2 regions of the Cupriavidus sp. KK10 genome follow, and region 1 is predicted to be linked to the other one. Evidence: riboswitches for the same ligand, from Rfam matches in the RefSeq annotation. Region 1 holds a riboswitch; the other holds the start of a gene.
What was found. A riboswitch is a leader RNA that binds a small molecule or an ion and turns the genes downstream of it on or off. The one in region 1 is predicted to bind glycine.
Positions count from the first base shown of each region.

Region 2: another riboswitch for glycine. It lies ahead of gcvT (glycine cleavage system aminomethyltransferase GcvT); the one in region 1 lies ahead of KB879_RS20010 (D-amino acid dehydrogenase).

Region 1 covers NZ_CP073677.1:4,288,264-4,292,437, forward strand. The annotation lists gene KB879_RS20005 (branched-chain amino acid ABC transporter permease) at 1-845, shown strand, start outside; gene KB879_RS20010 (D-amino acid dehydrogenase) at 925-2,238, opposite strand; glycine riboswitch at 2,250-2,368, opposite strand; glycine riboswitch at 2,369-2,467, opposite strand; gene KB879_RS20015 (TonB-dependent receptor) at 2,624-4,174, shown strand, end outside.
Region 2 covers NZ_CP073677.1:6,512,383-6,516,556, reverse strand. The annotation lists gene gcvP (aminomethyl-transferring glycine dehydrogenase) at 1-353, opposite strand, end outside; gene gcvH (glycine cleavage system protein GcvH) at 454-834, opposite strand; gene gcvT (glycine cleavage system aminomethyltransferase GcvT) at 923-2,050, opposite strand; glycine riboswitch at 2,149-2,274, opposite strand; glycine riboswitch at 2,296-2,383, opposite strand; gene KB879_RS30450 (glycine zipper 2TM domain-containing protein) at 2,458-2,685, opposite strand; gene KB879_RS30445 (UvrD-helicase domain-containing protein) at 2,969-4,174, shown strand, end outside.

The DNA.
Region 1 (4,174 bases):
CCTTCAACCTGCTGATCGGCTATACCGGGCTGCTGTCGTTCGGCCATGCGGCCTTCTTCGGCGGCGCTGGCTATGCCGCCGGCCATGCCTTGAAGGTCTGGGGCGTGACCCCGGAAATCGGCCTGATCCTGGGCACCGCTGCGGGCGCGCTGATCGGCTACGTGGTGGGCTCGCTGGCCATCCGCCGGCAGGGCATCTACTTCTCGATGATCACGCTGGCGCTGGCGCAGATGCTGTTCTTTATCTGCCTGCAAGCGCCGTTCACCGGCGGCGAGGACGGCCTGCAGGGCATCCCGCGCGGCAAGCTGTTCGGGGTGCTGCCGCTGTCGGACGACCTGACGCTGTACTACGTGGCGCTGGCGATCATCGTGGCCGCCTTTGCGCTGATCGTGCGCACGGTGCATTCGCCGTTCGGGCAGATCCTGAAGGCGATCAAGGAGAACGAGCCGCGCGCGGTGTCGCTTGGCTATGACGTCGACCACTTCAAGCTGACCGCCTTCGTGCTGTCGGCGGCGCTGTCGGGGCTGGCCGGCTCGGTCAAGGCACTGGTGCTGGGCTTCGAGACGCTCAGCGACGTGCACTGGTCGATGTCCGGCATGGTGATCTTGATGACGCTGCTGGGGGGCCTCGGCACGCTCACCGGGCCGATTATCGGCGCGTTTGTTGTGATCGCGCTGGAGAACAAGCTTGGCGAACTGGGCGGCTACCTTGCGGCGGTGACGGGCATCGACTGGTTCAACGGGTTCGGTGAATCGGTGTCGATGGTGACGGGCATCATCTTCATCGTGTGCGTGCTGACTTTCCGCAAGGGGATTGTGGGGAGTTTGGGGCGCGGACCCGAATGAGGCGAAACCCGTCCATGCCCCTAGTTCTCTCCCCTCTCCCCTAAATGGGAGAGGGGGGAAAACATCTGCAAGTTCAGGCTCAGGCCTTGGCCAATGCCAGCGACGCACCCGGCGCGACTGCCAGCTTCGCGCCGAGATGCTGGTAGACAATCCCCGCCACCATATCCGCAGTCACCGCCGACAAGGTCCACCCCAGGTGCCCGTGCCCGGTGTTGTAGAAGATGCATGCCGTCCGCCCGCGCCCCACACGCGGCAGCATATCCGGCATCATCGGCCGCAGCCCGGCCCAAGGCACCACGCTGCGCGTGCTGACGCCGGGGAAGCACTGCTGCACCCATTCCACCAGCGGGCGGATGCGGTCGGCGCGGATATCGCGGTTGTAGCCATTGAACTCGGCAGTGCCGGCCACGCGGAAGCGGTCGTCGCCCAGGCGGCTGGTGACCAGCTTGGTTTCGTCGTCGAGCAGGCTCACCACCGGTGCCGCGGCGCGGCTGGCTTCATCGGTCAGGTTGACCGTGATCGAATAGCCCTTGACCGGATAGATGTTGACGCGGTCGCCCAGCCCCGCAGCCAGTGCGCGGCTGGCGGTGCCGGCGCAGATCACGGCGCCGTCGAAGGTGGAGCTGGCCGTGTCGGCGCCGTCCTGAACGGTCACGGTGGCGCGCCTGCCGTCGGTCTTCACCGCCCGCACGTCCTGGCCGTACAGGCAGCGCACGCCTAGCCGATCGATGGCCGCGGCCAGGCCGCTGGTGAACTTGTGGATGTCGCCGGTGGAATCGCTCTCGGTGAAATAGCCGCCATAGTAGGACCCGGCCAGCGTCGGCTCGATCGCGCGCATCTCCTCGGGCGTCACGGCGCGGCGCTCCAGCCCGCCCTGCGCCAGCAGCGCTGAGACCCGGCCGGCATGGTCGAAGCCGGCCTTGTCGCGGTAGATATGGAGGATGCCTTCCTTCTTCAGGTCGAAATCGATGCCTTCCTGCGCCGCCCAGTCGAACAGGTGCTCACGCGCGGCGATGGCCAGGCGCGCGGTCTCGATGGTGTTACGGCGGTAGTGGGGGATCGCGGCGATGAACTCGGCGAACCAGGACAGCTTGTGCCAGCTGGGCCGGGGATTGAGTAGCAGCGGGGCGTCGTTGCGCAGCATCCATTTCATGCCCTTGACGATGGTCGACCAGTGGGTCCAGACCTCGGCGTTGGAGGCCGACAACTGGCCGCCGTTGGCGAACGAGGTCTCCATGGCGGCATAGCGGTGCCGCTCGAACAGCGTGACGGAGAATCCGCGCCGGGCCAGCGCGTAGGCCGTGGTGACACCCGTGATGCCACCGCCGATGACAGCGATTGATTTCATGATCTGCAGGTTCCAGGAACGTCGATGGTGGGAGCCCGGACGCAATATGCGTGGCGGACGCCCCCTCTGTTCTGGACCTGAGAGATTCACGACACCCGGCCGCCAGGGCGGGGTACGCTTGCTCCTTCGGTATGCCGGCGGACGATAGCGTCCGGCATTCTTCAGAGTGCACTGACTGGTGATGCCGGTCCTTTTGCCTGAGAGTTTCCGGGGCGGTTGCTCCTTCGGCGCTGTGCGCGGCGGGCGCCGCGATAGTCTCTCCCTGCATCACATTGGCTTGACGCCAATCGGGGCAATGTAGTGACAAGGTCCGACGTTGGATATGCGGGTTAACACTTAGGCGGCCTGCCGCCCGCGTCGCTATGTCGCATCGGCCTGCGTCCCCATGCCCCATAAAATGTCAGCGCTCGCTCTCGGGGAGAAGCGCCGTATGCTGCGCTCAGGTGGAGTGAGCCAAAAAAAAAGACGACAACAAGGCTTTCCAGTGAAGAAAAATCGCATTGCACTGGCCGTTTCGGCGGTACTGATGGGCCCCGCCGTCGCCGCCGCCCAGGTGGTGGACGCGCTCGAGCCGCTGCAGGAGGTGGTGGTCTCGGCCAAGTCGGAGCGCGGCGAGACGCCGGCCATACCGCCCAACACGCCCTCGCCGGCCTACGGCATCAGCAGCCGCCGCATGGCCGACTTCAATGTGGTGAACACGGAAGACGCCCTCAAATACGCGCCCAACCTCGCCGTACGCAAGCGCTTCATCGGCGATATGAACTCGATCATCTCGGTGCGCAGCACCAGTTCGCGCCAGTCGGCGCGGGGGCTGGTCTATGCGGACGGCCTGCTGCTGTCCAACCTGCTGGGATCGGACTTCAGCTTCCCGCCGCGCTGGTCGCTGGTCAACAGCGCTGAGATCGAGCGCATGGGTGTGCTGTACGGCCCGTATTCGGCGCTGTATCCCGGCAACTCGCTGGGTGCGACGGTGCTGATCACCACGCGCACGCCGGAGAAGTTCGAGGGCGATGCCAGCGTGCAGCTGTTCACGCAGCGCTTCAGCCTGTACGGCACGCACGACAACTTCAACGGGGTCCACGCCAACGCCTATGTGGGCGACCGCGTCGGCCCGTTCTCGTGGCTGGTCAGCGTGGACCGGCAGGACAGCAAGAGCCAGCCGCTGAGCTTCTATACCGCGGCGCGCTCCACGGCCCGTGCCACTTCCGCCGACAAGCCGGTCACCGGCGCCCACTTCGACCAGGACCAGACCGGCCGCGACCGCGTGGTGATGGGCGTGAACAGCGAGGGCGTCACGCATACCGTGCAGGACCAGCTCAAGCTCAAGCTTGGCTACGACATCACCAATACCCTGCAGGCGCAGTTCACTGCCGCCTACTGGCAACAGGACCGCTCCAGCGCCACGGGCAGCTACCTGCGCGATGCCAGTGGCAACGTGGTGTCGAACGGTCCAGTGAATATCGGCGGCTACGAGTATGTGATTCCCGCCAACGCCTTTGCCCCGAGCAATGGCGAGGACGCGCGCTGGCTCTATGGCCTGTCGCTGCGCACGCGCAACGAGACCGGCTGGAATTTCTCGGGCGTGGCGTCGCTGTTCGACGTCAGCAAGGACATCAGCCGCAGCGCCAACACCGTTGGCAGCGGGCCGGGCACGGTGACCTATGGCGACGGCACCGGCTGGCGCACGCTCGACCTGAAGGCCGACTACCGCCCGCAGCAGCTGCAGGGCGGGCACTGGGTCACGTTCGGCTATCACTACGACAACTACCGGCTGAGCAACACCACCTACAACACCTCGGACTGGCAGGCGGCCACCATCACCGCCTTCAACAACGCCTTTGCCGGCAAGACCGAGACCCAGGCGCTGTATGCGCAGGACGCCTGGTACTTTGCCGAGGACTGGAAGCTGATCCCCGGCTTGCGCTACGAACACTGGCGTGCCTATGACGGCAGCCGCAGCCAGCCCGGCGCGGATATCGGC
Region 2 (4,174 bases), 2.2 Mb from region 1:
AAGATATTGCGCAGGATGACGCCGGGCGTGACGGTGTTGTAGTAGCCCTGGCCGATAAAGCTCTTCAGCACCTTGTTCCTGCCTGCCAGGCCGCGCAGCTTTGCCAGCGCGGCTTCCTCGCTCAGCGGCTCGGTGAACTCGCCCATCGGCATGCCGTCGCGGCGGCGGATAGCGGCGGGGATGACGGCGTCGATCAGCGCGGCGCGGTTGTCATAGCCGAGCACCTTCAGCATGTGCTGCTGTTCGGGAGTATCGGGGCCGATATGGCGGGCGGCGAAGGCGTCGCGCGCCTCCAGTTCGGCCAGCGTGGGCCGGGTTACTTGGGCGGCGTTCATGGGAAGCGGGGCGTTCATTGGCAAGAACCTCGTGGGGTGCGCGCCGGCCGGTGGTCAGCCGGGACGGCGCGCGTCAGTCTGCAGTGGCCGGTCCATCGTTGGACCGGCGCCGCCGGCGTCAGGCGCCGACGCTGGCCTTGTAGGCGTCGGCCGACATCAGGCCGTTGACGTCGTCGCCGTTGGCCGGCTTGAGCTTGAACAGCCACGCGTCGAAGGCGTCGGCATTGACGCTTTCCGGCGCGGCCGTGGCGGCCTCGTTGACGGCGATCACTTCGCCGGCCACCGGGGCGTAGATGTCAGAAGCGGCCTTTACCGATTCGACCACTGCCAGCGCGTCGCCGGCACCGACCGACTTGCCCACTTCGGGCAGTTCCAGGAAGACGATGTCGCCCAGCGCGTCCTGCGCGTGGTCGGTGATGCCGATGGTGAGCGTGCCGTCGGCTTCGACGCGTACCCACTCATGCGACTCGGTGTACTTGAGGTCAGCGGGGAAATTCATGGAGGTTCTCCGGATACAGATCTGTTTCTTGTTGGGTGATGCCTGCCCGGCAAGCGCCGGCAGGCGAGGGCGACCGTTGGTATGAGCCTCAGCTCACGAGTGCCTTGCCATTACGCACAAACGGCAGTTTAACCACAGTCGCGTTGAGTTTGCGGTCGCGGATCTCCACCTGCACGGTATCGCCCACGGCGACATCCTTCGGCAGGCGGGCAAAGGCGATGGACTGCGACAGCGACGGGCTGAAGGTGCCGCTGGTGATTTCACCGTCACCGGCCGGGGTGATCACTTTCTGGTGGGCGCGCAGGACGCCGCCTTTGTCACGCAGGATCAGCCCGAGGAATTGCTGGCGCGAACCGGCCGCGCCCAGTGCCGCCTTGCCGGTGAAATCGCGCTCGCTCTGCAGGTCCACCGTCCAGGCCAGGCCCGCATCCAGCGGCGAGGTGTTGATATCCATGTCCTGGCCGTACAGGTTCATGCCGGCTTCCAGGCGCAGGGTGTCGCGCGCGCCCAGGCCCGCCGGACGCACGCCGGCGGCGTTCAGCTTTTCCCAGACGGCGGCAACGTTTTCGGCCGGCACCACCAGCTCGAAGCCGTCTTCGCCGGTGTAGCCGGTGCGGGCCACCATGATCTCGCCGATGGCCGGGTCCTGGACCACGGCGGCGTTGAAGGGCTTGAGCGTGTCCGACGGCTGGGTCGAGGGGAAGGTGCTCCACACCGTGGTGCGGGCGTTGGGCCCCTGCACGGCGACGATGGCCAGAGGCTGCACGCCTGCAGGCGCAACATCTTCACGGCGCGGCGTGATGGTCACATCGCTGCCGGTGGCGGCATTGCGCGCGCGGATCCATTCGATGTCGCCCAGCGCGGTGCTGGCGTTGACGACCAGGCGGAAGCGGTCCTCGGCAAAAAAGTAGACGATCAGGTCGTCGATCACGCCGCCTTTCTCATCCAGCATGCAGGAGTAGAGCGCCTTGCCCGGGGTCTGCAGCTTGTCGACATTGTTGGCCAGCAGGCCGCGCAGGAAGCTGCGGGTATTGGCGCCGGTGAGGTCGACCACGCACATGTGCGACACGTCGAACATGCCGGCGTCGGTGCGCACGGCATTGTGTTCTTCGATCTGGGAGCCGTAGTTGACCGGCATGTCCCAGCCGCCGAAATCAACCATGCGGGCGCCGAGGGCGCGGTGGATGGCGTTGAGGGGCGTGGCCTGGAGCGTCATGGAATCCTCGGGGGCAATCTCGGTTGGCGAAAACAAAAAAGGGCCATCCGCCGCAACGCTCGCCGCGCCTGAATGTGGCGTAGCAATCCGCTGCGGCGGATGACCCCTCTGTCCTCGATACCTGAGAGATTACAAGGCGGATCCTGCAGGACCCCATCCTCGTGCGCCCCTTCGGTGGGCACGCTCGCCACGAATGGCGGGTGCCGCTCTCCAGAGTGCGGCATGCATCGTGTGCATATTGCATGCCGATCCGATCGGTCCGTGGTGCCTGAGAGTTTTCGGGTGATACCCCTTCGGCGGCGCAGGCGATGCGCGCTCTCCCGGTCGGATGCGCGCAATGTACGGGAGGCCCCGGCCTTTGTCAAACCGGCCAGGGAGCCTGCCGTACCTGTCGCTGCGGGTCTGGCTTACTTCTTCTTGTCGTCGGTGACAACGTTACCGATCACGCCGCCCACGGCCGCGCCACCCAGCGTACCCAGCGCACTGCCTTCGGTGAGGATGGCGCCGCCCACGGCACCCGCGCCCGCGCCAATGGCGGTATTACGCTGCTTCGGGGTCATGTCCGCGCAACCGGCAAAGGCCGCGACGGTCGCGCCGATCAGGGTCACCTTGGTCAAAGTCTGCAGGGTTTTCATTATTGGCTCCGGTGTGATGATTCAAGCATGTCACCCCTGCCGCGCAGGCCGGGGGGACATATCAGTTAGAGCGTTGCGTTGCGCGATTGGCTCCGGCCTTTACGAAGTGTTACGCCAGTGACACAACCGGCCCTGTCAACGCGGTTTGCGCTGACTGACCTGCCGCGGCCAGCGTGTTAACATCGTCAGCTTTGCCGCCGAGCCCGTTTTTGGGGTGCCGGCGTGTCCCGCCTGGCCTTCCGCTGTTCCTGCTGATTTCCCCGCCTCCAACCGCATCCCTCGCATGACCCATGGCCTGAACCCCGCCCAATCTGAAGCCGTCCGCTACCTGGACGGCCCTTGCCTGGTGCTGGCCGGGGCGGGCTCCGGCAAGACCCGGGTGATCACGCAGAAGATCGCGCATTTGATCGAGGACAAGGGTTTCGAGCCGCGCCATATCGCCGCCGTCACCTTTACCAACAAGGCCGCCAAGGAGATGCAGGAGCGTATCGGCAAGCTGATGGAGGGCAAGACCACGCGCGAGGGCAAGCGCATCCCGCTCAAGCAGCTGACGGTCTGTACCTTCCACTCGCTCGGGGTGCAAATCCTGCGCATGGAGGCCGAGCACGTGGGCCTGAAGCCGCAGTTTTCGATCATGGATTCGGATGATTGCTTCGGCCTGATCCAGGAGCAGCTGGGCACCACCGACAAGAAGCTGATCCGCGGCGTACAGGGCACGATCTCGCTGTGGAAGAACGGCATGGTCGATCCGGAGGCAGCGATCGCGCAGGCCGCCAATGCCGACGAGCACCAGGCCGCGCTGGTCTACCGCAACTACGTGGCCACGCTGCACGCCTACCAGGCGGTGGATTTCGACGACCTGATCCGCCTGCCTGCCGAGCTGTTCGCGCGCAATGAAGCCGTGCAACTCAAGTGGCAGAACCGCCTGCGCTACTTTCTGGTCGACGAATACCAGGACACCAACGCCTGCCAGTACCAGTTGCTGAAACTGCTGGCGGGTGGCTCGCACCTGCGCGCGCCGGCCTTTACCGCGGTGGGCGACGACGACCAGGCCATCTATGGCTGGCGCGGCGCCACGCTGGACAACCTGCGCGGGCTGCAGACCGATTTCCCGGACCTGAAGGTGATCAAGCTGGAGCAGAACTACCGCTCCACCGTGCGCATCCTGGAAGCGGCCAACGCGGTCATCGCCAACAACCCCAAGCTGTTCGACAAGAAGCTGTGGAGCGAGCACGGCATGGGCGACCCCATCGCCATCCACCCGATGAACGACGAGGAGCACGAGGCCGAGTCGGTGGTGTTCCGCCTGTCCGCGCACAAGTTCGAGCGCCGCGCGCAGTTCCGCGACTACGCCATCCTCTATCGCGGCAACCACCAGGCGCGGCTGTTCGAGCAGATCCTGCGGCGCGAGCGCATTCCCTATGTACTGTCGGGCGGCCAGAGCTTCTTCGACAAGGCCGAGATCAAGGACATCTGCGCCTACCTGCGC